DNA from 4 places in the Brevibacillus sp. HB1.2 genome. Region 2 is predicted to be linked to each of the others. Evidence: riboswitches for the same ligand, from Rfam matches in the RefSeq annotation. Region 2 holds a riboswitch; each other region holds the start of a gene.
What was found. A riboswitch is a leader RNA that binds a small molecule or an ion and turns the genes downstream of it on or off. The one in region 2 is predicted to bind S-adenosylmethionine.
Positions count from the first base shown of each region.

Region 1: it holds a riboswitch for S-adenosylmethionine, as region 2 does, so the genes downstream of both, HPY28_RS23855 (methionine ABC transporter ATP-binding protein) here and HPY28_RS06355 (homoserine dehydrogenase) in region 2, are expected to answer to the same signal.
Region 3: it holds a riboswitch for S-adenosylmethionine, as region 2 does, so the genes downstream of both, HPY28_RS18580 (sugar ABC transporter substrate-binding protein) here and HPY28_RS06355 (homoserine dehydrogenase) in region 2, are expected to answer to the same signal.
Region 4: it holds a riboswitch for S-adenosylmethionine, as region 2 does, so the genes downstream of both, HPY28_RS06935 (aminotransferase class I/II-fold pyridoxal phosphate-dependent enzyme) here and HPY28_RS06355 (homoserine dehydrogenase) in region 2, are expected to answer to the same signal.

Region 1 covers NZ_JABMIU010000013.1:97,043-105,172, reverse strand. The annotation lists gene HPY28_RS23880 (helix-turn-helix domain-containing protein) at 44-853, opposite strand; gene HPY28_RS23875 (SRPBCC family protein) at 969-1,418, shown strand; gene HPY28_RS23870 (peptide ABC transporter substrate-binding protein) at 1,476-3,125, opposite strand; gene HPY28_RS23865 (MetQ/NlpA family ABC transporter substrate-binding protein) at 3,314-4,153, opposite strand; gene HPY28_RS23860 (methionine ABC transporter permease) at 4,213-4,878, opposite strand; gene HPY28_RS23855 (methionine ABC transporter ATP-binding protein) at 4,879-5,892, opposite strand; SAM riboswitch class I at 5,994-6,110, opposite strand; gene HPY28_RS23850 (Ger(x)C family spore germination protein) at 6,217-7,377, opposite strand; gene HPY28_RS23845 (GerAB/ArcD/ProY family transporter) at 7,377-8,130, opposite strand, start outside.
Region 2 covers NZ_JABMIU010000002.1:302,940-311,069, forward strand. The annotation lists gene HPY28_RS06345 (VOC family protein) at 1-54, opposite strand, end outside; gene HPY28_RS06350 (CapA family protein) at 132-1,301, shown strand; gene HPY28_RS06355 (homoserine dehydrogenase) at 1,364-2,629, opposite strand; SAM riboswitch class I at 2,716-2,827, opposite strand; SAM riboswitch class I at 2,894-3,000, opposite strand; gene HPY28_RS30685 (hypothetical protein) at 3,095-3,229, opposite strand; cobalamin riboswitch at 3,389-3,592, opposite strand; gene HPY28_RS06360 (methylated-DNA--[protein]-cysteine S-methyltransferase) at 3,626-4,117, opposite strand; gene HPY28_RS06365 (DinB family protein) at 4,125-4,640, opposite strand; gene HPY28_RS06370 (cyclase family protein) at 4,685-5,308, opposite strand; gene HPY28_RS06375 (Gfo/Idh/MocA family protein) at 5,330-6,319, opposite strand; gene zwf (glucose-6-phosphate dehydrogenase) at 6,345-7,844, opposite strand; gene kynB (arylformamidase) at 7,942-8,130, opposite strand, start outside.
Region 3 covers NZ_JABMIU010000008.1:33,080-41,209, forward strand. The annotation lists gene HPY28_RS18560 (SLC13 family permease) at 1-233, opposite strand, end outside; gene HPY28_RS18565 (glycerate kinase family protein) at 290-1,474, opposite strand; gene HPY28_RS18570 (ABC transporter permease) at 1,619-2,617, opposite strand; gene HPY28_RS18575 (sugar ABC transporter ATP-binding protein) at 2,619-4,109, opposite strand; gene HPY28_RS18580 (sugar ABC transporter substrate-binding protein) at 4,203-5,222, opposite strand; SAM riboswitch class I at 5,319-5,438, opposite strand; gene HPY28_RS18585 (ATP-binding protein) at 5,641-6,894, shown strand; gene HPY28_RS18590 (hypothetical protein) at 7,123-8,130, opposite strand, start outside.
Region 4 covers NZ_JABMIU010000002.1:423,753-431,882, reverse strand. The annotation lists gene typA (translational GTPase TypA) at 1-613, shown strand, start outside; gene HPY28_RS06965 (glutathione peroxidase) at 681-1,154, opposite strand; gene HPY28_RS06960 (YlaH-like family protein) at 1,386-1,712, shown strand; gene HPY28_RS06955 (hypothetical protein) at 1,723-1,998, shown strand; gene HPY28_RS06950 (hypothetical protein) at 2,189-3,568, shown strand; gene HPY28_RS06945 (DUF5665 domain-containing protein) at 3,578-3,919, opposite strand; gene HPY28_RS06940 (pyridoxamine 5'-phosphate oxidase family protein) at 4,057-4,515, shown strand; SAM riboswitch class I at 4,590-4,709, shown strand; gene HPY28_RS06935 (aminotransferase class I/II-fold pyridoxal phosphate-dependent enzyme) at 4,804-5,967, shown strand; gene HPY28_RS06930 (trans-sulfuration enzyme family protein) at 5,964-7,151, shown strand; gene HPY28_RS06925 (YhcN/YlaJ family sporulation lipoprotein) at 7,176-7,778, opposite strand; gene HPY28_RS06920 (PhoH family protein) at 7,981-8,130, shown strand, end outside.

The sequences.
Region 1 (8,130 bases), on a different contig from region 2:
TGAAACAACCCCTCCGACCAGAAGGCGAAGGGGTTCACTATGATTAAATTTGGGCTCGTCGATACTCGTTCGGCGCTACACCAACGATTGCTCGAAAATCTCGAATGAAGTGAGAGTGATCGTAGTAGCCAAGAGAGGTAGACAGGTCCAGCCAATCTTGGACTGTTCCCTGGTCAATCTGCTCTGCTGCCTCATGCAGTCTGTATCGTTGGATGACCGACTTCGGACTGACACCTACATAACGATCAAACAAACGCTGCATCGTCCGCATGTTCATTCCGGTCAACTGTACCGCATCCTCGACCTTGAGTACGGATCGATCTGCCTGGATCATCCTGACAATTTCACTGATGCGCGCTACATTTGGGTCAGGCTCCGGCAAATATTCGAATAGAAAGGCTTCTACCCTTTTTATCATTTGCTCATCATCTGGCAGGCTTAGCACTTCTTTCTCAAGCTGCTCGGTTGAAACACCAACACCAAATAAGGCTTCCAGACTCGAAGAAGTACCACTCAACTTTGATACCGGGGCATTCAGAAACGGATAAAAACCTCCTGGCCTGAATTTCACTCCAAACACTTGGCCTTGTCCCGCTAAAAGATGCGAGGAAGTCGTGCGGGCTACACCAAAAATGCCAGTTGCTCCTTTTTCAAACACGAGATTCACATTAGGATGAGCCAGTACGGTTTGCGAGTAAGGAAGTTGTGTACGCAAATCCCACCTGACGACCCAGTAGTGCTGCACGAAGTAGCTAATTTCGGCAGATGGCTCGTATCTGTCCAGCGAAAATTTCTTCTGCCCAATCATGGCATGCAGTACACCCTTTGGGAGCTTGGCAGTCTGATTTTCCAAGGTGCGCCTCCTGTCGTGTTTTTACAATACACACTACCGAATTCTTCTTATAGTAAGAGTAGTAGTTGGGAGACTTGATTACAATTCCCAAATGAAAAAATCAGGGGGTAAAACGATGGATCTTCGTTTCGATTTCTACATTGGTGCTACGCCAGAGCAAGTCTGGCATGTCCTTACTTCCGATGAAGGCGTAAAGAGCACCTTCTTTGGCTGTACGATTCAGTCGACTTTTCAAGTAGGCGATGAGATGGCTTACGTTGGTCCGGGGAAAGACGGTGACGACACGGTTCATGTATACGGGAAGATCTTGCAGCTCGAACCTCATCATATTTTCAGTTTCACTGAACATCCTGGTCCTGCCTATTACAAGAATCATGCGGAATTACAGTCTCGTGTCACCATTACCTTAGAACCGGTTGGCGGCTGCACCAAGCTGACTTTGATTCAGGATCAATGGACAGAAAACCACCCCTCCCACGAAAGTGCCAGCAACAATTGGCCAATGATGCTCTCATCGATCAAGACGTATGCGGAGACAGGCAAGACACTTGATTTTGGCTACTAATAGAAAAGAATCCCGAAACCAGCAATTTCGTTGGCCTCGGGATTTTTGTTTTTTTCGTTACTCCGTCATTTCTGCCCACTTCAGGTCAATAAATCCGAGTCCGTCCACTTGAACGCCTTTCACCTTGTCGCTTTGTACCCAGACATCGACATCCGTGAACATGGGGATCAAAGGCATGGCATCCATGAAGATTTGCTCAGCCTCTCCAAACAGCTGCTTGCGCTTCTCTGGATCAATTTCTACTGATGCCCGTTTCAGCAGCTCTTGGTAGCGTGGGTCTTCCCAGCCTGTGTCGTTGTTGCCTGTATTACCATCCCGGAACATTTCCAGGTAATTCATTGGATCATTAAAGTCTGCATTCCAGCCGATACGGCCTATTTCGTAATTAAGTTGATGCATATCCTGTATGTGAACAGTGGCCTCCTTCACCATGAGCTTTACTTCAATGCCAAGTTTTTGTTTCCATTGGTCCTGAAGCGCCTCGGCAATTTTCTTATGTCTGTCGCTTGGGTTGTACGTCAAGGTGATCGGAGGCAGCGTTGTCACGTTAAGCTCCTTCATACCTTCTTCCAACAGCTTTTTGGCCGTTTCTACATCATTATCTTTGAAGTAGCCTTCTTTTTTGATAATCATGGATTGCGGCAACATCCCCATCGTTGGCACTTGGCCCACTTGTGTGATGTTATCCACGATGGTTTTACGGTCAACCGAGTATGCCAAGGCTTTACGAATTTTCACATTGCTGAGCGGCCCTTTTGTCGTATTCAACTTGTACCAGTACATCGTCGCTTTTGGATGAACAACGAGTTTGCCCGCGTCTCTCAGTGTCGGGATCGCATCGGTGGGAAGTCCACCGAGTGGCTGACCTGCCCAATCCAGCTCACCGTTTTCGAACATGGACAGGGCTGTATTATCGTCCTCGATCATCGCGATCTCGATGCGATCGAGCTTCACTACGTCTTTATCCCAGTATTGCTCGTTCTTTTCAAGCACGATCTTGCTCTTGTGCTCCCACGCTTTCATCTTAAATGGACCGTTGCTTACGTGCGTCGCCGCTTCGTTTGCCCATTTTGGATTGGCCTCCACTACTTTTTGGTTAACCGGGTAGTACGTGTAGAAAGCCGTCAGCTCCAGGAAGTAAGGCGTTGGATTCTCAAGTGTGACTTCCAGTGTTTTGTCATCGATTGCCTTCGCACCGAGTTCGTCGGGCTTCGCCTGGCCTTTGTGAATCAGCTGCGCATTTTTAATGTAGTACAGCTGATAAGCATACTCAGCCCCAAAAGTCTTGCCGAGTGCACGCTTCCATGCATACACGAAGTCATGGGCAGTGACTGGATCACCATTGCTCCATTTGGAGTCGCGGAGCGTGAACGTATACACCAGTTTGTCATCCGAGATTTTCACATCGGATGCTACTGAATTCACTGGCTTTGCGTTTGCATCAAAGCGAGTCAAGCCATCAAACGTAGCACGAACGATCGCTCCCGCAGTGGCATCCTTCGCAAGACCAGGGTCCGCTGTCGCAGGCTCACTCATAATGTTCGCCCGAAATAATTGCGGCTTTGCATTTGCAGACTTTTCAGCTGGCGCCGCGGTTCCCTCAGTTGGAGGGGTTGTCGTTGATGGCTGCGTACTCGTGGAGCATCCAGCTAACAAGCTTCCGGCGACCAGCATCGCGCCAAGAAACAACTTGAGATTTCTTTTCATCAGAAAATTCCCCCTTATCTATATTTTCTCATTTCAAACACAATATACTCGACGGGAATTGGGTTGAAAACAGGGTTGCTATAGATTTAATTTAATTTTATGAAAATTCACTACATTATAAATAAAAGTAAAACCCAACCAGCTTTTCGGCCAGTTGGGTTTCGTTGATCGATCAATTATTTGTTGATTTAGAACGCTGGAATAATCGCGCCTTTGTATTCATCTTCAATGAACTTTTTCACTTCAGGTGAGTTCAGTTCTTTTGCCAGCTTTTGCATTGCTTCGGAATCCTTGTTGTCAGGACGAGCTACCAAGAAGTTTGCGTATGGAGTATCTTTATCTTCAATAAACAGAGCGTCTTTGGTTGGAACAAGTTTTGCTTCCAACGCATAGTTGGTGTTGATCAACGCCAGATCTACTTCTTCCAGAACGCGTGGCAACATCGCTGCTTCTACTTCTTTGAACTTCAGGTTTTTCTTGTTCTCAACAACGTCTTTCACTGTACCGCTGATGCCAGCGCCTTCTTTCAGCTTGATCACGCCGTTTTTCTCCAAGAGTGCGAGTGCGCGACCACTGTTTGTTGGATCGTTTGGCAGCGCGATAGTTGCGCCATCAGCTAATTCATCCACTGATTTCACTTTTTTGCTGTAAGCGCCGAATGGCTCGATGTGTACAGCCACTACTGGCACCAGGTTCATGTTTTGTCCTTTATTGAAGTCTTCCAGGTAAGGCTTGTGCTGGAAGAAGTTTGCGTCGAGTTGTTTCTCGTTCACTTGAACGTTAGGTTGTACGTAATCGGTGAACTCTTTGATTTCCAGGTTCACGCCTTGTTCTTTCAGTTTTGGTTGAACGAATTTCAAGATTGCTGCATGTGGAACGGGAGAAGCGCCTACCTTCAATGTTACTTCCTGTTGTCCGCCTTGTGCACCACCTTCAGCTGGAGCAGGTGCAGTTTCGGTTTTGCCTCCGCAAGCTGCCAAAGAAAATGCCAACACAGTAGAAAGTACAGATACGACTAGCTTTTTCATGAATGATTTCCCCCTTGCATGTATTTGTCTTATTCTTTGATAACTTTTATGGAAAAATCCTACTTACGGCTGAACTTGAGAACCAGACGGTCCCCCAGCGATTGTAAGATCTGTACCATCACCAGCAAAATAACAACAGTCACAATCATGACATCGGTTTGGAAACGTTGATAACCGTATCGGATCGCCAAGTCACCCAGACCACCACCGCCAATTACCCCAGACATTGCAGTGTAGGATACCAACGTAACCGTCGTGATCGTAATACCCGCGATCAGGCCTGATCTAGACTCTGGCAAAAGGACATTCCAGACGATCTGCCAATTGGAAGCTCCCATGGATTGTGCGGCCTCAATCACGCCTTTATCAATCTCACGCAGAGAGGTTTCCACCAACCGTGCGAAAAACGGAGCGGCACCAAATACGAGTGGCGGAATAGCACCCAGTACGCCGAGTGAGGTTCCTACGATCATTTTCGTCACAGGAATCAGCAAAATCATCAAAATGATAAACGGTACCGAACGCAATACGTTGACAACGAATGATGCGATCGAATAAAAAGTGCGGTTTTGCAGAAGCTGTCCGCGTGAGGTCAAAAATAGAATGATTCCCAGCGGCAAACCAATCAGGACGGTAAACAGGGTGGAAAAGCCGAGCATCGTGAGCGTATCCATCGTGCCTACGCCGATTTCAGCCCAATCCACATTTTCGAATGTCCAGTCCATTTATATCACCTCTACTTCCAAGCCACGTTGGCGCAGCGTCTCAATGGTCTTTTGATTCTGTGCGACATCGCCTTCCAGCTCGATCACCAACTGACCATACGGTGTATCCTTCATGCGGGAGATTGTTCCCTGCAAAATGCTGAATACCGTACCGGTCTCTTGCATCGTTTGGAACAGGATCGGCTGGTACGTTTTTTCTCCGAGGAAGGTGACACGAGCAATCGTGCGGTTCCCCGAGGCCTTTTCGTGCGCGACTGCTTCACGCAGCTCTGTAGAATCCGCTACTTGTTCCACGAATTCTTGTGTCGTTAGATGCTGCGGACGAAGGAATACATCCAGTACGTTACCCGACTCGACGATCTTTCCTCCATCAATGACGCCAACACGATCACAAATGGAGCGAATGACGTGCATCTCGTGGGTAATCAACACAATGGTCAAGCCCAGCTTACGGTTGATGTCCAAGAGGAGTGCCAGAATGGAGTTCGTCGTCTGCGGATCGAGAGCCGATGTAGCTTCGTCACAGAGCAGCACTTTTGGATCATTCGCGAGCGCCCGAGCAATCCCTACACGCTGCTTCTGTCCGCCAGACAGTTGGGACGGATATTTGTCCTTATGTGCCTCCAAGCCAACCAGCTTTAGCAGCTCGTTCACTTTCTTATCAATCTCTGCCTTCGGACGCTTTGCCAGCTTGAGCGGAAAAGCGACATTTTCGCCGACTGTCGAAGAAGACAGCAAGTTGAAGTGCTGAAAAATCATGCCGATTGAGCGGCGCTTTTCTTGCAGCTTCCCTTCATCCAGCTTTGTCAAATCGACGCCGTCCACAATAACTTCCCCTGAAGTTGGACGCTCCAGCAAATTGATGCATCGGATCAACGTACTTTTCCCTGCACCAGAGTGTCCGATAATCCCGTATATTTCTCCTTGCTCTATGGAAAGGTCGATCCCCGTTAACGCTGGGATGGTTTTCCCTTGTACTTGATAGCTTTTATGCAAATGACGCAGTTGGATCAACGCATCCACCTCCCGACCACAATCTAAATAAAATCAGAAAACCCCTTTTTTCATAAACGAAAAAGGGGCTGCAACGCAATGTTATACGTTCGCATCCACCCTTCTCATCTATACAAGATCCAAACAATCTTGTAGGAATTGGCACCGCGACGTTCATCCGAAAATGAACCGGCTGCCGGGCTTCATAGGGCCTGTCCCTCCGCCTCTCTTGATAAGAAAGATATCTACGTATATTATGTTCGTCTTTTCTATTTCATGATGATACAAAACGGATTATATCCTTTTCGGAAATATCACGTCAATAGTAATAGAAGGAAAAGTTTTTTAATCCATGACGCCGTTGCGGATGATTTTTGACTTTACGTGGAAGCGAAACGTTGCATCCTGAAACATCTTTCGCCATTCAGCCTGCGTCATGTTGGCCATTCCTCTTTTCTCTGAACGATAGATAGAGCCGAAGCCAATTGGGTCAACATCGAGGCTCTTCAGTTTGCTTATCAGTTTATGCAATTCTTTTTCAAGCTCTTTCTCCAGGCCATGTTCCATAATTTTCAGCAACTTGGCATTTTCTAGCTTTAGCGGGATGGTTAACTCCAAAATTCGGGCATGCAACTTGACATGAATATCGAAGATTGGTGGGGATATTTGGCTTAATTTGATTTTCGAATGGCTAGAAATTGTATCGAAAACGAGCTGCACCTGGTCTTTTTTGCTGTTGTGGTTTTTGGGTGACTCCCCAAAAATAGCAGTAGGAACAGAAGTATCATAGCTGCCGATGCGGAACTTTCCGTGGATAAGTTTGAGTAGAAAGGCTTCCTTGGGTGTAACCCATGACACATAACGATCACCTTTGAATAAGGCGATGCCTTTGATTTTCAGTTCATCTCCCTTTCTTTCTATGTACGGCATGACCGGGTCGATCCCTTTTTCATAGTAAGCCCGGAAAAACTCATGCATGGTCGAAGAAGGAATTTTTTCCCCACGGATATTTTGCTCAATCAAACGATACAGGTAGATTCCAATATTCCCTTGTTCTGAATAAGGATACGTCAGCATATCATATGTTTCGCCTGCAAACACACAAAGATAAATCCTGCTAGAAAGGGACGAGTCCCGATACAACGTGTCAATGATGCTGCCAAGTCCCTGCTTAGCAAAGTTTTCACTGTAGAGGGCAACACGAATTTGCCCACCCAATACTCTTTTGTCTGATTGCAAATTCATCTTATCCCGGATTCCTTTGCTGGTTTCCCCTGTGGCTGATAAGATCTGTATCTTATGCCTTGCCTCTGGATTAATGGAAGGCATGACAGACGTCCCGCGAATTTTGCCATCTTTTAACAGATCATAGCCGACAGCCGTTGCAAGTCCTGTTTCATCGAAAATTTGCCGATCCGAGCAGCCTGTTACAATCAAGATGCCCGAACACCACAGCGCCAAAAACCGCTTCAACAAGGGCATCGCGTATTTTCGATCATGTCGCATCAGGCACTTTCCCCTTTGCTCGTCGATTTCGCCGGTTGCGTTCGCTGCTTTAGCAGAACCATGATGTACAAAAAATAGGGGTACAGGAATGCAACATACATACTCGTTTTCCCATACCAATCATTGATCATATTCATCTCCAGCCTTGTAAACACCGTCAATGAAGTAATATAGATCAGGGGCATAATCCAATTCAACGATGTTCGCAAGTTGAATCCGAAGAGGCGTTTGAGTCCACGTGCAGAGCACCACAAATACAACATAATATTGGGCAAGATGACGATGAGCCACAAAGAAATGACAACCAGCTCGAACCTTTCCAGAACGGGGAGGTACACCATCTTGTGCAGATTGAGTGTCGCCCAGATCGTCCGCATAAGCTGACCCTGACTAAAGAAGACCAGGGACACGAGCATGATAAGCAAATACGCCAGATACGTCACCAGCACCGCCCACTGGGTACTTTTGTTGACCCTATCTTTATTTTCTACAAAGGGGTAAACCACGTAGATCACCTCAAAGCCAACACTGGTCAAAGACATGGCCAGCATTCCTTTGAAAAGGTTCTCCAAACTGCTGTCCATAATCGGAAACAAATACTCCCAATGCGCGTATTGCAAAGGAAAATATAGATCGCATAAGAGCCATATCGTTACCATAATCGAAAAAAATGTATAACCGGCTATAACTCTAATTCCTCCTACAATGGTGTAATACACGAGAAAAAGGATAATTCCAGACAAAATCCACGTT
Region 2 (8,130 bases):
TTCCTGTGGAGTTCGCTGTACAAAATGAACCAAATGATCAAAAGTTAATCGCACCTTTTCTCGCCTCTTTTCGTAATACTTATAGGATATCAAAATTCATTTATGTAAGGATAGAATCACAAGGGGGAAAAATGAACGAGACCAGATCAAGTCGGGTAAAAGCTCGGCGCAAGAAATCACGTAAAACATGGGTACGTGTTGGAAAGAGCACGCTCCTATTTAGCGTATTGGCCATCTTCGTCGTCGGAACCTATTACCTATTCCAAACTGCCATGGATGGAAAATATGCCAACCCGAACGAGCAGCCTGCTCCTGACAATACTGTGAACCAAAAGACCTCTGTGCAGCTCACCTTTGTCGGTGACATCATGATGTCCGGGAATGTAGAGAAAACCTTACTCGCAAACAGCTATGACTACCCATTCAAGCATGTAAGCTCACTCTTTTTGCAAGATGATATCACGATTGCCAATTTGGAGACGCCGATCACTGCCACAGGTGTTGCCGCACAGAACAAGGCGTATGTCTACAAGTCATCGCCACTTGCTGTTCCTGCCATGAAAAACGCAGGGATTGATGTGGTGAATCTCGCCAATAATCACTCCATGGATCAAGGAGTTCCGGGATTGCTCGATACCTTTGACGCTTTGGACAAGAACCGGATTGAATACGTCGGCGCCGGAAAGGATGCCAACCGTGCCTATTCCCCTGTATTCATAGAAAAGAACGGCATCAAGATCGCGATTCTCGGCTTCAGCAGGGTCATTCCCGAAACAAGCTGGTTTGCAGGGGATTCCCAGCCAGGTATGGCCGCTTCCTATGATCCTACGCTAGCAGTGAAAGCGATCCAAAATGCGAACAACCAAGCGGATCTCGTCGTGGTGATTGCGCACTGGGGAAAGGAACGCTCCGATTATCCTGTCGATCATCAAGAAGAGTTGTCTCGTGCCTACATCGATGCTGGTGCAGATTTGATTGTCGGCGGTCATCCCCACGTACTTCAAGGCTTTGAACGATACAATGACAAATGGATTGCGTATAGTCTCGGCAATTTCATTTTCACACGATCAAGCGAACCCAAGACTTGGGAAACGATGGTTCTGCAAGCAAGCTGTACGAAAAGCGGTGATTGTGAGCTGACGATGCTTCCGTTTCACGCAGAATTGGGACAAGCTGTACCCATGAATGAAAGCAACGGCGCTGCCCTGCTAAAACGTATTGAATCCATTTCTGAGAGTGTAGACATACAAAGTGACGGGCGTGTACAGCCGCGCGCAAAAGCGGTGGAGATTGCCCCCTGACAAAAGAAGCCGTGTTTCCAGGTAACTAGAAATACGGCTTTTCTTCTTATTTTTCCTCTTACTTACGTAGATTCGATAATGGGGAAGCAGCGAATTTCTAAGCCAAAATCATTTTTCAATAGGGACTCGTGCTCTTTACTGATTCCTGTCACGATCAAACCTGCACGCAATACGCCCCCCAAGTCGAATTGGACTTTTAGTTTATGCACGTTGACTCCTGCTTGCTGAAGGAAATACAAGACACGATCTGGCGTAGCAGTATGACATGAGCCCTCTAGATAACACAGGACGCGTTCCTCCGAATCCACCGTGACTCCTGCTTTGTCAGCCGTTTTTTCTTTCCAAGTAGGATGAGGTGTGAATGGCTGTGTCAATAAATAGGCCAAATCCTCTACGACTGCACTTGCTGTAGGGAGCTCTCCTGCCCCTCTTCCTGTAAACAACAAGTCTCCCACGATGTTGCCCGATAGCTGCACAGCATTAAACGCGTCGTGGATTTGCGCCAACGGATGGCTCAGCGGAAGCATGGTTGGTTCAACAGATAGGCGAATTCCTTGTTCAGCTTGATAGGCCTGCGCGATGAGCTTGATCCGGTACCCCAGCTCACTCGCAATCCGAATGTGACCCGCTGATAAATCTGAAATCCCTTTACGAACAACATCTGCTAGCGGCAGCGATTCTCCATAAACAAGCTGTGCCAGGATGTACAACTTGTACATAGCGTCAAAGCCTTCTACATCCGAACGAGGGTCTGCTTCCGCATAGCCCAACTCCTGCGCTTGCTTGAGCACCTCCTGATAAGAGAGCTGTTCTGCTTCCATTTTCGTCAAAATGAAGTTCGTTGTTCCGTTGAGAATACCGCGAACACCTTGGATATCGTTCGTGCGAAGGAACTGCCGGAGCACGCTCAAGATCGGGATGCCCCCTGCCACACTCGCTTCATAGGCCAGATGTACTTGATGCTGATTTGCCAAATCGACTAGCTCTGTTCCTTTTTTCGCCAGAAGTTCTTTGTTGGCAGTTACTACATGGCAGCCCTTTTCGATCAAAGCACGGACGTAGTCATAGGTAGGTTCTACACCGCCCATGACCTCCACCACGATATCCACATCGCTTCTCAATACTTCCTCAAAGTCAGTTGTCAGTAAAGCCGGGTCGACATGAACCGCCCGCTCTTTTTCCGAGTCACGCACCAAGGCCTTGACGATCTCAATTCGTTTTCCCAGACGAGAAGCCAGCTTCTCCTGTTGCGAACGGATCGTTTTGATTACGCCTCCACCCACTGTTCCCAATCCCAATAATCCCACGCGTACCACTTCTGCACTCATCCTGACCACCCCATACCCCGAATTTTAGATAAAAAGAAAAGCCATCTTCGATAAGAAGAAGGCTTGTTAGTAGCTAATGCTCCCCCTCCTTATCTCCCAGGACGTATATGTCCTGCAGGAATTGGCACCTTGTCACAAAATATGCGTGACGGTTGCCGGGCTTCATCGGGCCAGTCCCTCCACCTCTCTGGATAAAGAAAATATGAAATTGAAAAAAACCTTCTTCGCTAAGAAGAAGGTTCATCTACTAATAGAGTAACCCGCTTCTTATCTTTCGAGACGAAACGTCTCGCAGGAATTGGCACCTTGTCGCAATATGCAACGGTTGCCGGGCTTCATAGGGCCAGACCCTCCACCTCTCTGGATAAGAACTATTTATGCTGTTGAGCTTTATTCTAAGAAATTCCAAGGCAAGCGTCAACAAAATTCTTTCTTTTCTGATTGTAAGCTGATTTGTCAAGGCTTTCAGTTGGGAGTGAACAGGCTTTCTACCTCTTCCATACTGCAGCAAGTGCAATGAAACACACCCTCCTGACCTTCCTCAGGCAGCTCTTTTTCCTCGACATATCCGCACCATTGGCAAATGAAAAGTTGAATCATCGCACGCCCTCCTCTTCTTTTATCCTGCCCAAAATAAAAAGAACATTTTCCGCTCGACCGTGACGATCGTTAGAAAATGCCAGAAAAAGAGGGACGCACTTGTCCACGCGCTGTTTTTCGCAAGCCATCTCTAACACCTCCCTATCTCCCGTAGGTCTATCAGTGTTGTCGAAACAGGCAGGTCTCCTGACTATGGGTTCATCGTCTAGCGTCGCCTTCCCCGTCTATTTTGATAGACCAGTGGCTTGTTGGACGCTGACTCCCCTCTTACAGTGGCGGGACCGTGTCGGATTTGCACCGAGCTTCCCTATTATCCTTGTGGCGAATGTTACGCCCGAAGGAACCTGTTTCCACCTATGAAATTGTCTTTTCTCACTACTCTCCTCAAATTTTACCTTATTCTTCCTTGTTTAGCGAACATTGTTCGTGGGTCAGTAGCCATTCCTTTCGCCACAAGCCACCCGAATAGCCTGTTAGACTCCCGTTTGCTCCTATAATTCTATGGCATGGCACAATGATGTTCAGCCGATTTTTTCCGTTGGCATTCCCGACAGCCCTCACCGCATTTTCCTTCCCAATCAACGCGGCTAGCTCCGTATACGTAATCTTGTGCGCATAGGGAATGGTGGTCAATGTGTGCCAGACTGATTTCTGAAAGTCTGTCCCTTTCATCCACAGGGAAACAGAAAAGGACTGTCTCTTGCCGGAAAAATATTCGTCCAGCTGTTGCCAGCAAACGAGGAGAGGCTCGTGGCAATTGTCTTCATGTTCAAGCAAAATGGGTTCGTCCCGATCTGTGAATAGGATAGAACATACCCCGTCTTCTGTCCCACTGATTTCCAAGACACCGAGGGGCGATGCATAATCGATTGTCTGTATCCTTTCCATACGAGACCTACCCTAAATACCGCTCTCTCAAAATGGTACTGTGGTGAGCTTCATGTCCTGCAATCACATAAGCCAACGTCCTTGCAGATAGCTTGTTTCCGTTGGCAATTCCTGTACGCAACCACGCTTCTGGAGAGATTCCTCGGACTTGCGCGATAGTCGAAGCACGTACAGCCTTATACTCTTCCAATAAATCAGAGAGGTCTCGTAGCTGAAAACACCCGTGTTCGACAAAAGCATTCTCATCAAAACCGATGAGGGGTGTCTGGTCTCCTCTCGCGATTCTCAGTAAGCGATAGCTCATGATGCGTTCTGTATCGACGAGATGACCCAAAACCTCTTTTAACGTCCATTTGCCTAGTGCATACCGATAATCAATTTGCTCAGGCGCAAGTGACGAAAATAGCGCGACTTGCCTCTCTCCTTGTTGCGTAAGGATCGTTAGCAGCTCCCCCTCCGGTACAAGCCCAATATAATAGTCAAAATAAGCGGCGTATTCATCGCGCTTTGGTCGTCTGAGCATGTATTTCCCTCCCCTTCATTTTGGATAGACAAATGATGTCTCCATTATTCGTTATGTAATCCTTCAAACAATAGGACCCTTGCCGGGGCTGCATCCGTGCCGATCAGCTTGAGTGGTGCAGCTACCAGAAAATAATCGCCTGGGGGGACCTCCGCTAGCCGCAAGCCTTCCACGACAATGACGCCCGCTGCAAACAGTTTTTTATGGGTGGGGTGCCCTTCCTGACTGCGTTCGATTCCAAGTGCATCGGTTCCAATGCCCCGTACCCCCAGCTCACTTACATATTCTGCACCTTCCTCTGACAGAAAGATGAATTCAAAAGAGAACGCCTCTTCAAAAGAGTTTTTCGTTTTAAACAGGACAAAATCTCCTCGCTCAAGATCGAAGCTCTCCAAGTCGGAGCGAGTGATCCTGTCCTCTACCGCTGTGAGATCGAGAACCTTGCAACTGCCCACTAGCTTCTCCAATGAAATACTCTCAAATGTATCGCCAGCATTCACCATGTGCAGGGGAGCATCTACATGGGTACCAGAATGAAGGTCCATATCGATTCTCGATTCTGTTACATAGCCATTGGTAGCGGTACGTATTTTCGGCTGCTTTTCCGGCTTGTTTTTATACACCGTCATTCCTTCGTACACGGTGGCGGTTACATCATACATTTTCATCCCAAATGCCCTCCCCTTTACTTACCGTTTTTTATGATCCGCAGGAAAAACGATTCCCATCTGTCTTCTTACTTCATCCATGACCTGCATGGTCGTTTTGGAGACATCATGTGAATTCGTTGTAGATTGTCTTGCCCCTATCCTTGCCAAGTGTAGGAACTCCCTAATTTCATAATGCATGGTCTTCGGGGTCTGCGGCCTTGTCACTTGCTCGATTCGTCCGTCTCTATAACGAATGTCCACTTCTTTGAGATGGTTGATTCGATCGATCACCATCGTGGCGTCCTCCCCTTGGATTTCTGCTGGCTGATAGGAGGTCGTAATTTTCGAAAAGCTAATGATTGCATCCATCTCTCGATACTTCAAAAGAATGCTGCCTTCCCCGTCCACTCCAGAATCAAGCACAATTCCTTCTGCCTTGATGTCGTCTGGTCTGCCAAAAAGGATGAGTAACGGATAAAGACAATAGATTCCGATGTCCATCAAGGCTCCGTTTGAAAAAGCAGGATCAAAAGCACGTAAAACCTTCCCTTCGCGATAGGCGTCATAGCGCGAAGAATATTGGCAATTGCTAGCAATATAGCGTCGTACTTTTCCAAGCTTGTGCAGGTTGTCTTGTATCGCAAAAAAATTGGGCAACAGCGTAGATTTGACAGCCTCCATGAGCAGCACGTCATTTCTTTTCGCTGCTTCGATCATTTCTTCTACCTCAATTGCATTGGAAGCCAGTGGCTTTTCACACAATACGTGTAGCCCCGCGTCCATGCACTGGATCGCTTGTTCCGCGTGGCAGGAGTTGGGGCTCGCGATATAGACCGCGTCCATATTTTTGCTTGCAGCCATTTCTTCTAGGCTGTTATAGGCGAATGGTGCATGGTACTTGTCAGCGAATTCCTTGGCGCGTTCGATGGTACGTGAATAAACAGCCTGAAGAGAAAATCCTTCAACTTCTTGACCAGCCTGGATAAATTCCTCGGTGATCCAGTTCGTTCCGATTACGCCAAATCGCATCTCATCCGCTCCCTTTTCTTTTGGTCTATCTCGTTGCAGTGACCGGCACTCGTTCTTCGACCTTATCCAGCCACCACACGAATCCGTCCGCAGCCAGCAATTGCTCTGCGGCCTTCGGTCCAAATGAGCCAGCTTCGTACGTAAAGAGCGGCACCAAATTCTCAGCGAAGGCTTCCAAAATCGGTGTCACCCACTCCCAAGACAGCCGGACCTCATCCCAATGCGCAAAGTAGGTGGAATCCCCTCGGAGTGCATCGAACAAGAGCAGCTCGTACGCTTCTGGCACGTCTTTTGTCCCCGCACTGAAATCTACCGTCACCGGCTCAATCTTACCGCTATTTGTCGGATTCTTACTATTTACCTGCAAGGCAATACCTTCGTTCGGATTCACGCTAATGATCAACAAATTTGGCGATGTTGTTTCATTTTGCTCCTGATATAGCTTTTCGTGCGGATTTTTGAACTCAATGACGATCCTGGTTGATTTCTCTTGCAGTCTTTTTCCCGTACGAATATAAAAAGGTACCCCTTGCCAAAACGGGTCATCAATCCAGACACGAGTGGCAATATACGTTTCTGTCATCGAAACTGGATCGACACCAGGCTCGTCCCTGTAGCTAGCCACAGGTGTTCCTTGAATATGTCCTGCACTATACTGACCGCGAATCACGTGGGTGCGGACTTCTTCTTTCTTCATCGGACGCACGGCCGCCATCACCTTGCGCTTTTCTTCGCGGATATGGGCGGAAGTGATTCGCTTCGGAAGCTGCATGGCGATAATCATGAGCATTTGCAGCATGTGATTTTGGAGCATGTCGCGCAGTGCACCGGCTGGCTCGTAATATCCCGCCCGATCCTCGACGCCGACCGTTTCATTCGCCGTAATTTGCACGTTGGCGATGTACTGGTTGTTCCAAAGAGCCTGGAAGACCGGATTCGCAAATTCGAGAGCCTCAAGGTTTTGAACCATCGGTTTTCCCAAGTAATGGTCAATGCGATATATTTCTTCTTCCAAAAATGCTTTCCCCAGCTTTTCATTCAATTCTTCGGCAGATTGCAAATCATGCCCAAACGGTTTTTCAATGATCAGACGCTTCCAGCCTGTCGTTGAACCCAGTCCACTGACCTTAACATTGGTTGCAATTCCCTCGAAATATTGCGGGGCTACTGACAAGTAAAACATCCGGTTTTGCGGGATCTGCAGCTCTTGCTCTCTCTGCAGGACCAGATCATGTAACGTTTCATAAGCACGCGGCTCCATGACATCTACTTCCGCATAGCGACAAGCAGACAAGAAAGCGTCTAGTTCGTGGGAAGCAATCTGAGCTCGACGGGAAAACTCATGGACAGACTGGCGAACAGATTCCTGAAATTCGTCACCAGACCAGGCCCTTCTCCCTACACCGATAATCGAAAAGGCAGCAGACAACTTTTGATCTACATATAAGTTAAAGAGCGCAGGGAAAATTTTGCGTTTGGCTAAATCTCCTGTTGCACCAAAAAGGACAAAGGTCATCGCTTCCATCTACTTTTTCATTCCCTTCATACGTACGCCGTGATGATGGTTTTTGTAGTTACCCTATTATTATTCGAGAAAATCACTGCTTTATCAATATACAGCCTCACGAACGACGCAAGATTGCACGTACCGGACTCCCATCTGCTTCCATCAAAAGCAGCGGCAGTGCGATCAGTTCATAATCACCCGGTTCTACATGATCGAGCAGAAGCCCCTCCAAAATATGAATGTCATACTGATGAAGCCCATGATGAGCAGCCAGTTCCTTGCTGTCCAATGGATCGACAGACGG
Region 3 (8,130 bases), on a different contig from region 2:
AGAATGAACGAGCCAATCATTAACCAAATGACATCGGAGGCGAGCGAGTCGAACAATATTTCCTGGTCAGCCGTTCCTGTCACGACGAGGAGTAATACGGAGCCTATCGCTACATAGGCAGAGTTCAGCGAGGTTGTCGTCCACAGGATCACAGCGACACAGAAACAGAACAAGCTCCATTTGGCTTCAAATGTCAGGGAAGACGGCAGCATGAGCAATAATTCAACGAACATAATTAGGACAATTGGAAGGACCCAGGCAGGTCTTTCCTTTGCAACAGTTTGTGCAATCACGATACTTGCTCCTTCGCCATTAAACGATTTGCGAGCTGCAGGCCCACCATGATGGTTCTCATGGAGCTTTCCGAGCAATCAGTCAGCCATTTCTGCGCATGCATGAACGCTTCCTCCAACGTAGACGGCATCGGCAAAATACTCGTGTACGCATCAATTCCGTGCTCATAATTGAGTCGGGCACCTTTGCCAACAGTCCCCACCAAAGCCACTACCGGCAGGGCATGCTTTTTCGCTCGCTTTGCCACTTCCACAGGAATTTTTCCTCGCGGTGTTTGAAAATCAATGCTGCCTTCCGCCGTAAACACAAGGTCTGTCTCTTGAAGCATCCGATCCAAATCAATGTACTTCATGATGATGTCGTAGCGTGGATACAGATTCGCACCCGTCAGCGCATGCAGACCGGTACCCAAGCCACCCGATGCACCACTGCCCGGCATCTCTCTGACGTCGATACCGAAGTCTCGCTCGATGATAGCCGCGAATTGTTCGAGTGCTTCTTCCAGCTCAACCACTTGCTCCGGTGTTGCTCCCTTTTGCGGGCCAAACACGCGAGCGACTCCGTTTTCCCCACACAGCTTGTTAAACCAATTGCAAGCCACATCGATTTGCACCTGCTTGAGTCTTTTGTCCATGCCGGAAACATCGATTTTCGTTACTTTTGCCAGCGAGATTCCGCCTTCAATACGGATTTCTTGACCACTTGCATCCAAAAATTTCGCGCCAAGTGCTTGCGCCATGCCTGCCCCGCCATCGGAAGTACCGGAATCGCCGCAGCCTAGCAAAATACGATCTACCCCCATGTCCAGCGCCGCTTTGATCAATTCACCGACGCCATGTGTCGTCGTTTTGCGCGGATCACGCAAGCTTCTTGGAACCAGTCGCAATCCTGCTGCTGCCGCCATCTCAATCACAGCCGTTTGACCTGTCGTCTTTGATCCGAATATCCCGAAATGAGAAGGAACCTTTTCTCCTACAGGGCCAGTTACTTCCTTATCGATAATCGAGCCATTCGAAATTTTCACAATCGCCTTTGTAAAGCCTTCTCCTCCGTCCACCATCGGCAGTGTCTGTACTTGGGAGAGCGGGAGTACGCGCAGAATTCCTTCTTTCATGCACTCCGCTGCTTGCTCGGCATCTAAACTTTCCTTAAAGCCCGAAGGCACAACGAGTATACGCATAAAAACAACATCCCTTCTCTTTATTTGAATTTGCTTTCGCATTGGTCTCACTTGAGTAAGACCAATACTAAGCTTCAAAAAAGAGAAGGGAATAATAGGAAGATGAGAAAATGATGAGAGAAAAGCAAGAAGAACGTTACGATTCTAAGCGTTTCGTTTTCTGCGCAGTTGATAATAGGTCACAGCCAGGGCAAGCGCCAAAACCGTCCCCTTAATAATATCGTAAGCGTAATACGGCAGATTGAGCATCGTCATGCCGTTGAGCAGCACCCCGATCAGGATGGCTCCCACAAATGTACCGAATACGTTTGGCTTTCCTGCACCGAATACGGAGAATCCTACGAAAGCAGCCGCTACTGCATCCATCAGCATGGAGCCGCCACTACTCACCTGCCCGGTACCGATCCGCGCTGCCAAGAGCATCCCACCCAAGCCTGCAAAAAGAGCGGAGAGCACATAAGCCAAGGTACGATAGCGATTCACAGGAATCCCCGACAGACGAGCTGCTTCCAAATTGCCGCCTGTCATGTACAGCATCCGTCCCTGTCTCGTATAGGTCAAGTACACATGCGTGATCGCGACAAGTAAAAAGGTCAGGATAACGGGAACCGGTACAGAGAGAATTTCTCCTTGGCCCAGCCAGAGGAACCATTCCTGGAATTTTCCCGGAGCCTGTGAGCCGTCCTGCATCGGCATGTTTGCGTAGATCGAGTAGCCTTGGGAATACGTCATATGAATACCGTTGACGATGTAGAGCATCGCCAGCGTAGCCAGCAAATCAGGAATGCGGATTTTCACGACCAGGAAGGCGTTGACCAGCCCGACGAGCAAGCTGAGTACAATCGGAACCACCAGTGTCGTAAAGACTCCTTGTTCGTACCAAACCATCATCGAAGCAGAAACGACTGTGGTCAATGAAACTGTCGATCCTACAGACAAGTCAAAGCCTCCGACAATCAGCGAGAACGTAACGCCAATTGCGACAAATGTCACAATCGAGATGGAGCGAAGAATGTCCGTCAAGTTGTCGTACGTGAAGAAATACGGGTTGGTCAAACTGAATAACAACATGACAATGACAATGACGGCAACCGTTCCGTATTTATAAACAAAATCAAATAAGCTAAACTTTTTATCTGCCACGTTATTCACCTCCGCTTGCGTAGTACATAATCAGCTCTTGTGTTGCTTCCTCGCGACTCAATTCCTTCACGATTTTGCCCTCGAACATGACGAGAATCCGGTCTGCGATTCCGATGACTTCCTGAAACTCACAGGAGAAATACAGAACGCCCTTTTTCTGCTCAGCGAGATTTCCGATCAGACGGTAAATATCGCTTTTCGCGCCGATATCCACCCCTTTTGTCGGCTCGTCAAACATAAAGAGGTGAGCGTTTGTATCCAGCCATTTGCCGATAGCGACTTTTTGCTGGTTTCCGCCGCTGAGAAAACCGACCAGCTGCTTGATATCGGCTGTTTTTACACCAAGGCGCTGCACCAGCTCTCTTGCGTTAGCCGCTTCCGTCCCTCTTTTGATAAAACCGAGCCAGGACTTCTTTTTCAACGAGGCGACAGACAGGTTGTTCTGTACCGACTCCTCTACGAAAATTCCTTCTTTTCGCCTTTCCTCCGGGACGAGTACGATCCCTGCATCGACGGCGTCTTTTGGCGAGCGTAGTTGGATACGTGTTCCATGCAATCGAATGGCACCGGCCTTTGCCTCATCCGCACCGAAGAGCAATCGGGCGAGCTCAGTCTTCCCTGCCCCAACCAGACCGACGACACCCACGATCTCTCCCTCGTGAACTCGCAGGTCGACTCCTCGTACTTTGCCACCAGCCACACCTGCCGCCTCAAAAATCGTTTCGCCAATCGGCACTTCCATCTTCGGGAACTCCTCGTCAAAGCTTTTGCCCAGCATGTTCGCGATCACTTCGTCCATATTGGTCTTCGCCGTGTCTGTGGTCACGACATGTTGTCCATCGCGCATGATGGTGATCCGATCACAGATTTCAAAGATTTCCGGCAACCTGTGGGAGATATAAATGATCCCGACTCCAGCATTTTTCAACTGCGCAATGATTTGAAACAGCCGTTCGCTCTCCTTTGTGCTCAACGGCGCCGTCGGTTCATCGAAAATGACGTACTTCGCCTTTTGAACGGTAGCCCGTGCAATCAAAATCAATTGCTTTTCCGACAGCGTACATTCTTCGACGAGCATCCTCACCGGAATAGAGAAGCCGAAGTTTTTTAAAATCTGCTCCGATTCGTTGTACAAGCTCTGCCAGTTGATTAGTCCCTTGGTTTTCGCCTGGACGAGCTGGCCCGCCAATATGTTTTCAGCAACGCTCAAATACGGGATCAAGGCGGTGTCCACTTCCTGATATACACATTGAATGCCCTGTGCTTTGGCGTCCTGCGGAGATTGAATCGACACGGCCTGTCCATCGATGGTGATCGTACCTCCATCTGCCTGATACGCTCCCGTGAGAATTTTCATCAGGGTACTCTTTCCCGCACCATTAGCACCGAGAAGTGCATGAACCTCTCCAGCGCGCACCTCAAAATCGACGGATCGCAGGGCAGGAACCCCAGAAAACTGCTTCGCCATCCCTTTCATCTGCAATGTGGACATTTTTCACACCTCCTGTTTACCTGCGTGTTCCAACCTCTATAAGGAAAAATCCCGTTGACGGATACAGATCAACGGGAAAAGCCAATTTGGTTCTTACTTGCCCCAATCTTGTACGTATTGGGACAGGTCGCCCATCGTTACTTTCTTATCCTTCGGCAGGTCTTCCTGTTTCACCAGCACTGGATTCAGCTTCACGTTGTCTGGCACTTGCTCGCCTTTGATTTTTTGGAACACGGTTTGGGCATGGATGCGCCCGATATTGGATGGGTCTACCGCTGCCGTCGCTGTCCAAGGAGAGTTTTCCGCCTGGATCATTTGCAGATCCTCATCGCTCAAATCGATGGAGTATACTTTGATTTCCGTACGGCCTGCTTGCTGGATGGCACGTGTCGCCCCTTTGGCAAATTCATCCCATGCCGCCCATACTGCTGTGATGTCGCCTTTGTTGGGATACTTTTTCAAGATCGCTTCCATCTGCGTTTGTGTATCGAGTGCCGTATTATTGGTAGCAGAACCGAATGCAGCAATCTCTTTGATGTCCGGGTATTTCTTCTGGAAAGCTTCATACGTCACTTGGCGTTTTTCCATAGGCGCAAAGCCAGCTACCCAAATTTTTACGATGCTGCCTTTGCCATTTGTATCTGCAGCCAGCTTCTCCAGGCTCAGCTCTGCCAACTTGTTGTCATCCTGCGCCACAACTGGCACACCCGGAATGTTGATGTCTGTATCAAACAGGACAACCGGAATTTTTTTATCCACGGCCTTTTGCGTACCCTGCTGCAACGCTTCTGCCGTACCATGGTCGATCAGAATGCCATCAAACTTTTGGTTCACAGCCGCATCGAGGTTGGACGCCATTTTTGCCAGATCGGTATCCGCGTTGAATACGGTCAACTCACCGCCGTTTTTCTCCACCTCTGTCTTCACGCCATTGATGTATTGTGCGGAGAACGTTCCTACGTTTTGACGCATGATTAATGCGATTCTCTTCGCGTTCTCCCCACCTGACTGGTTCGTGCTACCGGTTCCGGTGCTTGTTCCTCCGCCGCATGCCGTAACGAGAACGGACGCAGCCACAATAAGTGAAGTCAGTAATCCCAGTTTCTTTTTCATCGCAAATGTTCCCCCTTTTTCTCTTTGAAAACAAATGATAAAAGCAAAAAATCCTCTTTCACAGAGAAAGAGGACAAAAATCGACAAGATTCTCGCCTCTTATCTGTCAGGTATTCTACCTGTTGGAGTTAGCACCTTGGCTCGAAAGAACACAATCTCTCGTGCTAGGTTGCCGGGCTTCATAGGGCCATTCCCTCAGCCATCTCTTGATAAGAGTAGTTTCTATTTTCGGAACGTTTGTATAAGTATATACAGAATATAATCTGGCAATTACCTATCTGTCAACTAGGTTTACCGAAAGAATTTTCTTGATAAATATTCCAGTTTGTTCTGTAACAACGAGAGGGATTTTGTTGTGTCTTGTCGAATTATCGTAGATTGATACAAGCCTAGCAAATATTTGCGATGGGGATGCTACATGAGTCTATTAAAAGAAGTTATTCTTCAATGGTTTTTCGCCATTATCCCGTTTGTGTTTTTCAACATCTATTACCGTGACAAAATGAGGAACTACAGCCGTTCCTTTATTGTCTTCACCAGCTCAGCCTGCATGTTTCTCGCGATGACCTTCGCCCCGAGCGTCACCAATGGCATGTTCTTTGATATCCGACATGTCATCATTCTTTTCGGACTGGTTTATGGCGGAATCGAGATTGCCTTGCTCCTTCTGATTGAAGCCTTGGTTTATCGGTACTACCTAGGTGGAGAAGGAACATGGGTTGCGCTGCTGATCCTTACAGTCAATTTTGTCTTGTCACTCTTTTTGTATCGACACTACAAAGCCAGTTATCGGAAAACACTGTATCTTTTTATGACGAGTGCGATTTTTTCTACGGTTGCTTTAGGGACTACTTATTACTTTTTTCCCACGTATGTAACTCAACACCTCGTTTACTACACCATAGTGATTCCTATTCAGAACTTTTTCGGCCTCTGGTTGTTAATGTCGCTTTTCAGCAAATGTGTTTCGGATAAGGAGCTGTTTATTCGCCACGCGCAAAACGAAAAAATCCAGACGATGAGCCATGTTGCTGCATCGCTCGCACACGAGGTTCGCAATCCGCTGACAGCTGTCAAAGGCTTTTTGAAATTAATACAGGAATCCCCGGAAAATTTGGTGAAAATCGATCAATACATTCGCATCAGTCTCGACGAGATCCAACGGACAGAAGCCATTTTGACCGAATACCTTGCGATTTCCAAGCCGCTCAAGGAACGACATGAGATCATTAATGTTAGCGAGCATCTGCATGCCATCCGCGAAGTGATGCTCCCTTTTGCCAATATGCACAACGTAGAGCTTACGCTGCAAGACTTTGAGAGACCTGTGACGATCAAGGCCAATCCAGACGAGTTCAAGCAAGTGTTGGTGAATTTCATCAAAAATGCCATCGAGGCGTGCTCGGATATTTCGGACGGAAAAGTCTCCCTGGACTTGCTCATCGAGCGAAACAAAGCACTGTTGGTCATCAAGGATAACGGTGTCGGCATGGATGCAGGACAGATCAGCCGTCTTGGAACGATTTACTTTTCTACGAAAACAACTGGAACTGGTCTTGGTTTGACGTATTCCTATCATGTCATTCATGCGATTGGCGGAACGGTCAATGTATCAAGCAAGCCACGAGTAGGAACCAAGTTCACCATTATGCTCCCATATAAGGCACAGTAACTTCTTGCAGGTTTTGCAGAGGGACTGTGCCTTTTTCCATTCGAGCGCTTGCCCATGAACAAGGTGACCAGCAGTAATAAAGGAATAATCGTACATACGCGCCCGATGACGAGCATGCTTTCTCCGAATCCTTCCACGTTTGTCCCTCCCCTCACGCTTTACTATGCAATTTCTGGGAGGGCATTATGCCAAAACAAAACACCAGGAGTCTCCCCCTGGTGTCTCTCTTTATTCGTATGGCAGCCATTCTCCCGTAATGGCATCCACATCCCCATTGCTCTTCAGTATCTCTGCCGAATAGACCAAGAGCGGTTGCTCTTGAATCCTATTGTTTTCAAGCGGGAATAGATAGCGGGGACTGAGCCGTTTATGTTGAAGATAAACCTGCGCCGCCTCTTCCGCTGAAATCACCTTGGACGCATCTGGGAAGGCATCCTGCTCATGCGGGAATGTCAACCTTGCCCCGATAATTTCTCCTGTCTGCCCGTCGAGCATGACCTTATAATACTGATCACGCACCAAAACGCCGTTTACTTCCCGGAAAAAGTTCAGTTCAACCTGTCTGCCCATCACGTAAATTTGCTCCTGCATCCGAACAGACTTCACCCTCGTATCCAAATACGGCTCCAAAAAGAAGATCGCACGCTCCTGCAATTCTGCGACGGTGAGTGTCGTATCACCTTCTTTCAGCTCAGGATAAGAAATCTTGAACGCTGTCGCCCGACTATCAACGGTAGTCAGCTGCATGATTCGCTGACCTTTTTTGGCAACGTATTCCCGTTCGTTGTCTCCCATCATATAAGCGGGCACATTGCTCCCCGTAAACGGATAGCCCTCTACCTTCTGACCGAAAAACTCCATGGCAGCCGCAGCCTCTTTTGCCGACGCAGCCATTGCCTTCTTGCCCCCTGGCTTGACGGCGATACTGTCGCTAAAGGACTCCCCACCCCACAAGGTGGTTTTCACTTCCTTGCCTGTCTGCGCGTCAAGATACCCGGAGAAGTTTTCTTCATAGCGAAGGACGTAGTCCACTTCCTTCTTTCCAACTCTCTGATACGTCAACTGCATGACTTCTGCAAGCCCACTCTCGGCTTTTTTCGGCGAAGGTAACTCATCTATGGCTTGAAACTGCCCGATGTCCAGATTGATTCCCGTTGTATCGCCTGAATTGATGTAGCCAATCTGACCCACATCGTTCATGCCGATCACATAGGAATCCCCTTCTACCTGTACATC
Region 4 (8,130 bases), 120 kb from region 2:
GGAATACACAGGGCCGGTTATGGAGACATTGGGTCAACGTAAAGCCGAGATGGTTAACATGATCAACAACGGCTTCGGACAAGTTCGTCTGGAATTCATTATTCCATCCCGTGGTTTGATCGGATATCGTACAGAGTTCTTGACGATTACACGCGGTTACGGTATTCTCAACCACTCTTTTGACAGCTATCGTCCACTTGTACCAGGAGCGGTAGGAGGACGTCACGCAGGGGTACTTATTTCCCACGAGACAGGAACAGCTACCACGTACGGCTTGATGTCCGTAGAGGATCGCGGAACGATGTTCATTCACCCAGGTACAGAAGTATACGAGGGCATGATCGTGGGCGAGCATAACCGTGACAACGATCTTGTTGTTAACGTATGTAAAGAAAAGCATGCGACCAACGTACGTTCTGCGACCAAGGATGAGACTGTCAAAATGAAGGCTCCTCGCATGTTGTCTTTGGAAGAGGCATTGGAATATCTGAACGACGATGAGCTGTGCGAAGTAACACCTCAATCCGTTCGTCTGCGCAAAAAATATCTGAACAAATCAGATCGTGAGCGCTATGAGAAGCAAAGACGCTATGAAGCACAACCGCAAGCGTAAGATAGAAAAGAAAAGAACGCCACTTGATCCTGTTTGGGATGAAGTGGCGTTTTTGTTTGGGCTGTCCTTACAACAGACTTTCAATATCAGCGATGAGCTCTTCAGGTTGAGTACGAGCACTGATGCGTTTTACAACCTGACCGTCTTTATCCACGAGGAATTTGGCGAAGTTCCATTCGATATCTGGATTTTCTTCGCTCGGGGCATGTTCCTTCAAGTACTGATACAACGGGTGAGTATCAGGACCATTGACATCGATCTTTGCAAACAGCGGGAACGTCACGCCGTAATTTCGATCGCAGAACGTTGCGATTTCTTCTTCTGTTCCTGGCTCTTGTCCAGCGAACTGGTTGCAAGGGAAGCCGAGAACAACGAGACCTTTATCCTGATAACGCTCATACAGCTCCTGTAGCCCTTTGTATTGAGGAGTAAGGCCGCATTGGCTGGCGACGTTTACGATTAGCAGGACATGCCCTTTGAAGGCAGCTAACGTCTTTTCTTCACCGGAAATGGTTTTGACGGCAATATCATACAAGCTCATCTTATTCCCACCTTTTTCTACTGACATATCTTCATCATAGCATGTACGGCGAAATTCATGCCAGCAACATGGAAGAGCCTACCGTTTTTTGACACAGAATCCACCACCTGATAAAGTAAGAAAGATAGCGTTTTCCTAAGAAAAAAGGAGTGACTATTCGTTTCATTCCGCCTATGAGGTGGCATGTGAAGCGGTAGGAGTTTCACCGCTTGAAGACAGGAGAGATAAGTGATGGACTGGATACAAATCGCATCAACCTATGTGCCAACGAATCCAGATCAGCTCACCGCATATGACAGCTTTCGCATATGGGCTGATAAATATCGAGCTTGGATTTTGTTTGTGGAATTAATTATCGTCTATTATCTTGGCTTTGCTACCCGTATCCGTATGCCTATTTTGAAAAACGTGCTCTTGTACATCCTTTTGTTTGCTGGAGCTCTCATTTTCGCTATTTTGGATGTGCAGCTTCCTGTGAAAAGTGCAATGTTCGTAGCGATTGCGATTCTCGTGATTGTAAAGGTACGGATCAAGCCGGAGCAAACTGGGCGAAAGTGAGGAGAACCGAGTGAAGCGTGAAGATGCACTTTTTAACTGGCTCCAAATTCAAGTGGTTGCCGATGCGCGACCAGAAGACCGCTCTGCTTTGGATACAGCTGCTTTTTTCTTGCAATTGCTGCAAGAGGATCATCAAATTAGCGATATCGGCTATCGTCAGGAAGGCAGCTGGTACGTGCTATTTGGGAACGCTGATTCACAGTCCTTGGAAGTGCGATACCCTGCTGAATCAGTCGAAGCTTTATTGGCCGCGATTGAAGGCGAACCCAAGTACAACTGCAACTAAAGGGACAAAGACTCCCCTCCACTTGCCGAAATGATTCGGAAGTTGGGTGGAGTTTTTTTGTATCAAGCGCTTTTTGTAGGTAATAAGACGCGGTTTCTTGGAGGATGCAACTTTTGAAAATGATTTCCCGTCAATATTCATGCCCCAAGCAACCAGGGGGATTTTGCCAGACTAGAAGGGGGAACTACCATTGAAAAAGTACATGACCAAGCCCGTATTAGCAGTGGTGACAGCTGCAGGTATTCTTGGCTGTTTGACGCCAATTTTTGCCGATGCAAGCTCGATTGCTAGTCCAAGTGCCACAAAGGTAGTCATGAATGACGAAGGGAAACAAGTAACGCGCTACAATCTGAAAGAACTTGCCCAAAATGATCCAACCACGTTGAACATGCTCTTGAAGAATCAAGCGGATCACTTGTACATCATTGTAGAAGAAATCAACTTGAATACGAAACTGCAAACCTATATGGAAGAAAACAAAGCGGAGTGGGAGCGTATTTACAACGAGTACTACGGCGATATTTGGCTGGAAGTGCGCTTGACAGACAATGATGAAGAAATCGTGAGCGTAAATGCCAAGACTGAAAATAACAAGGTGTACATAAAGGGGATTGTGACTTCGGATGTCACCAAGGTGGTTGTGAAAAAGCCGAATTCCGACATTATTGAAGTCGTTCCGACCAAGGAGCACTCTTTTACGGTCAGCTTTGAAGCTCCAGATGCATCCTATGAACCGTATGTAACTGTGAGTGCCTATGAAGGCAGCAAGCTGGTCGATAGCGAAAAAGTAAAGATCGTACCAAAAGCAGAAGAAGATAAGGAAATGATCATCCATACCATGTCTGTATTGGATGCGAAGAAAAAGGAATTAAAAGTAAAAGGAATTGTCAAGCAAGGGGCAGACAAAGTAACTGTCACCTATAATGGCGTGAAAAAAGACGCAAACGTGAAGAAGCTGTGGGACGGCGTAGGCAGCTTCACAGTTTCAGTAAAGGATGTACAAGCAGCAAAAGATCAAAAAGCCTTGATCGAGGTTTACGAGGATGGCAAGAAGGTTGATTCCGAATCCGTTCAGGTAGAAATTGTTAACGCTCCTGACAAGGATCAAGCGACCGTATATGCCATTAAGGCGACTGCTGTAAACAATCCTGCCGCCAAGTCCATTCAAGTGAAGGGGACAGTAAGCGGCTGGAATAAAAAGGACGACACTGAATTGTATGTGATCGCTCCTGACGGGAAGAAAAAAGAGATTAAGCCAAATGACAAAGGCGAGTTTTCGCTGACATTGTCGTACAAGAATCATTCCTTTAGTGCCAAAACCATTCAATTCGCATTGTATGAAGATGATAAGCTGGTTAAGAAAGATGACGTTGCATTAAGCACAAAAGTCATTGTCGAGCCTGTGAAGCCAACAGATGAGGATAAAGACGATGATGATGACAAAAAGAAAAAAGAAAAAGGGAAGCAGAAAGATAAGCATCCCAACGGCAACGCGTATGGCTATTGGAAAAAGCACGACAAACATCATGATGACGATGAAGATGACGATCGTGACGACGACAGAGACTAGTCTCTAGCGTTAAGGCCGCTGCTTGTAAGTCTCGACGTACTCCACCAATTGTCTGATGTAATCCCCCAGAATGGGGATGGAAAGAAATTGCGTCAAGAGGGAGCCGAGGAAAGCCAAAACGATAGCAGTACCAATCGTCAACCCCAGACCCCGGGCAAGACCTGCGAGGAAATTGATCCAGAGCAGCTTGCGCGGGGCTGTGTAATTTTGGATCACATCTGCTAGTCGGATATCTTCCAGGAACATCGCAATTTTATGCATCCGCTCATTTACCTTCCGAACTTCCTGAAGCTCTTCAAGGACTTGATCAATTTGCTGCATGAGGCGGTCTGTAGGCGACAAGCTGTCCATCCCCTTCCATCATTCGGTATCGTTACTACCAGTCTAGGGAAAAAGACAACCAGAATCAAGGTGAAGAGGAAACGTTTGCCTATCAGCTAGGCGAAGGGTAAAATGAACGTACAAAACGTTTGTTAGGAGGCTTTGAAATGGCTGAAACTGTTTCCCAATCTCTTTCCGAAGATTTATTCAAGCTCTTGCAAAAGGAGCGTTTTGTTACCTTGGGCACAGTAGACCATGAGTCAGGAGCACCATCGCTCAGCTCCTTGTCCTGGACGTATGCTGTCACCGCCGATACGATTCGTTTTGCCGTGGATAATCGCTCACGTATTTTGGCTAATATTGCGAAGGAACCGCAAGTTGTCTTGCATTTGATCGGTGCCGGCTCGTCTTTCGCCATTAATGGTCGTGCTTCTGTCAAAACAGACCGACTGGAAGGCGTTCCGCTCAAGCTGGCCATGGCAGAAATCAAAATTGAGGCTGTTCGTGATATTATGTTTTACGGTTCCCGTATTTCCGTAGAACCACAATATGAAAAGACGTATGACAAAAACGCGGCAGCGAAGCTGGACAATCAAGTGATGACCGCCTTGAAAGATGTAAATTAACGGGTGGAAATAAATTGTTGACAAGAATCCTGCCGATCCTTTAGTATTAGGGTCAATCAAATTGAATAGCAATCTTCTTATCCAGAGCGGCGGAGGGACTGGCCCGATGATGCCCGGCAACCAATCACCTGTATTTTATCAGGGAGATAATGGTGCTAATTCCTGCAGAGTTATCAAACTCTGAAAGATGAGAAGGATTTGCTTACGGTGACGTAAACAAAGCCTTCTTTCAGAGGAAAGAGGGCTTTTTTGATGCCCTCGTACACTATTGGAGGGAGAGAAACAGACATGAATTTGGAAACGAAATTGATTCAGGCGGGAGTAGGCAGAGATGAAAAAACAGGGGCGGTGAGCTTTCCTGTTTACTATGCAACGGCTTATCGCCATCCGGCCTTGGGCCAGAGCACTGGATACGATTATACACGCACAGCTAATCCTACTCGCACTATTTTGGAGGAGACCATCGCTGAAGCGGAATCAGGAGATGCAGGTTTCGCTTGTGCCTCAGGAATGGCTGCTGTTCATACCGTCATGGGCTTGTTTTCCCAAGGGGATCATCTGATCGTTTCACTCGATCTGTACGGGGGAACCTATCGATTGTTCGAGCAAGTGCTCTCTCGCTATGGTCTGACGTTTTCGTATGTGGATTTGCGTGACATTGGTGCACTCAAAAATGCGATTCGCCCTGAGACAAAGGCGATCTTCGTCGAGACACCAACCAATCCGCTCATGCAGATTACCGATATTCGAGCAGTAACGCAATTGGCGAAACAGCATGGTCTCCTTACGATTGTAGACAACACATTCTTAACCCCGTATTGTCAACGCCCACTGGAGCTTGGTGCAGATATCGTTCTACATAGTGCAACCAAGTATTTGGCAGGACATAACGATGTACTGGCTGGACTCATCGTAACAAAAGGGGGAGAGTTGTCGGAAAAAATCCGGTTTTTGCACAATTCAATCGGTGCTGTACTTGGACCACAAGATTGCTGGCTTCTCGTGCGCGGGATGAAAACATTGGCATTGCGGATGGATCGTCATCAATCCAATGCCTTGATTGTAGCGAAAAAGCTGCGTGAGCATCCGGCAGTGGCGGAGGTATTTTATCCAGGTCTGCCAGAGCATCCGGGGCATGAGATACAGGTGCAACAAGCAACTGGGCATAGTGGGATGGTATCGTTCCGCGTACACGATGCAGAGCAGGTGGGATTGTTCCTGCAAAATCTGCAAATCGTGTCCTTTGCGGAAAGTCTGGGTGGTGTCGAGTCATTGTGTACGTATCCGGCAACGCAGACTCACGCCGATATCCCGCAAGAAGTCAGAGAGCATGTCGGTGTTTGTGATCGATTGTTGCGACTGTCGGTTGGCATCGAGCATCCAGATGATGTCGTAGCCGATTTGTTTCAGGCATTGAATGCTAGTTTGGTCGTAGGGGGGAGTGTACGATGAATTTTGCAACCAAGATCCTCCACGGTTCGACTTGCATTGACCCGTTCACAGGTGCGTCGTCGGTTCCGATTTATCAAGCTTCGACGTTTCATCAGGCTGATATCGATCAGCCAGGTACATTCGATTATGCCAGGTCAGGGAATCCGACCAGGCAGGCTTTGGAGGAAGCTATTGCGTCTCTGGAGGGAGGCGCACGCGGTTTCGCGTTCTCATCTGGCATGGCTGCCATTTCCAGCGTGTTTATGCTGTTTTCAGCTGGAGACCATGTTGTAGTGGCGGAAGATGTATACGGTGGCACGTTTCGGTTTTTGACCAAGGTATTATCGAGAATGGGCATCTCCGTTACGTTCGTGGATGCAACAAATACAGATTCCGTTCGTGCGGCCATTACATCGGCAACGAAAGGGGTTTACCTGGAGACCCCCTCCAATCCCACCTTAAAGGTGACAGATATTGCAGCGGTTTCTCGTATCGCAAAGGAGCACGGCTTGCTCGTCATTGTCGATAATACGTTCCTTACCCCGTATTACCAGCGGCCATTGGAACTTGGCGCAGATGTGGTCATTCATAGTGCAACGAAGTTTATTGGAGGGCATAGCGACGTCGTGGCTGGCCTGGCCGTTACCAGGGAGGCTGCGTTAGGGGAGCAGCTCTACTTTATCCAGAATGGCATGGGAGCGATTTTGGGTGTGCAGGACTGCTGGCTGGTGATGCGTGGACTCAAAACATTGAAAGCCCGACTAGATGTCAGCACGAAAACAGCCGCGAGCTTGGCCGACTGGTTGTCATCGCATCCACAAATAAGCCGCGTTTACTATACAGGGCTGGAGGATCATCCTGGTCATCTGATTCAAACACAACAAGCGACTGGTCATGGGGCTGTTCTTTCTTTTGATGTAGGGAGTCGGGAGCGAGCAAAAGCATTGTTTAATCGTGTAAAATTGCCGATTGTGGCTGTCAGCCTCGGGGCAGTGGAAACGATTCTCTCGTACCCAGCTACGATGTCACATGCAGCGATGCCTGCTGAGGAAAGAGCTGCAAGGGGAATCACAGATGGCTTGATCAGGTTGTCAGCTGGCTTAGAGGATTTCGATGACTTGGTAGCAGATTTGAAGCAAGCTTTGGATCATTTGCCATCTGAAGCACCAGTCCATAAAGAAAAAGAGGTATTCTCCCGGGCTTAAATCCGGGGGATACCTCTTTTTCTTTTAAGGGGTTCCTGTACGATTTGCGTTGATTTTGTTTTGTCCTTGCGGCTCTTTGTGCATGCGTTTTTCTTTTACTTGAGAAGGTGTTTCATCGCGAGGCTGCACACTGCGCGGCAGTTGGGGAATGATCCGACCTACGATATCCGCCAACTCTTCCGTAATACCGGCAACAGGATGGCCGCGACGAATATCATCTCTCATTTCCCGTAACCGCTGTACGACGGCAGGGTCTGCGGTTACGACAGCGTTCGCTCCTTGAGGGTCTTCTTTCAGTGCTTCCGCAACCGTATACTTAATGACGCCGACTTCTGGGCGATCCAAATTCGGGTCTACAGTAATACCGACTACAGCATATTTACCCAAGACCACAGCAGTCGCGCTGTGTACCCTTTTCACACGTGTTGCCAGTTGGGCCAGACGATCAGCGGTGGCTTGAGAAGATTGATTATAAGCAGGCTCAGGAGCTGTTTGCTGAACGCGTTGCGTATGAGTGGCATGCTTCGGCTGTGCAGCCTGATTGGCTGGTGGATTTTTGCCCGACATGCATGCTGTAAGCAACAAGCTAAAACCGAGGCAGCAGATCATGATCCGTTTCACAGGCATTCTCCCTTTCCCAGTATTGCCTTCCTTCTTGAGGAGGGCAGGGTTACAAGTATTTTGTTCTGGGCTGCCGATTTTCATTCTGCCAATGGGTCGTCTATCTCTGTCTACCTGAACATAGACTGTAGTACATCACGTCGCCGCACTTGAGCATCCCTCCAAAAATTGCATAGGGTATATAAGAAGGGTAATAGGAGGCGAGATTTTGAAGAAAATCTACGTACTGGACACCAACGTACTCCTGCAAGATCCAAGGGCGATGTTTTCTTTCGCTGACAACGAAATAGTCATACCAGCTGTCGTATTAGAAGAAATCGATTCCAAAAAGCGGTACATGGATGAAATTGGCCGCAAT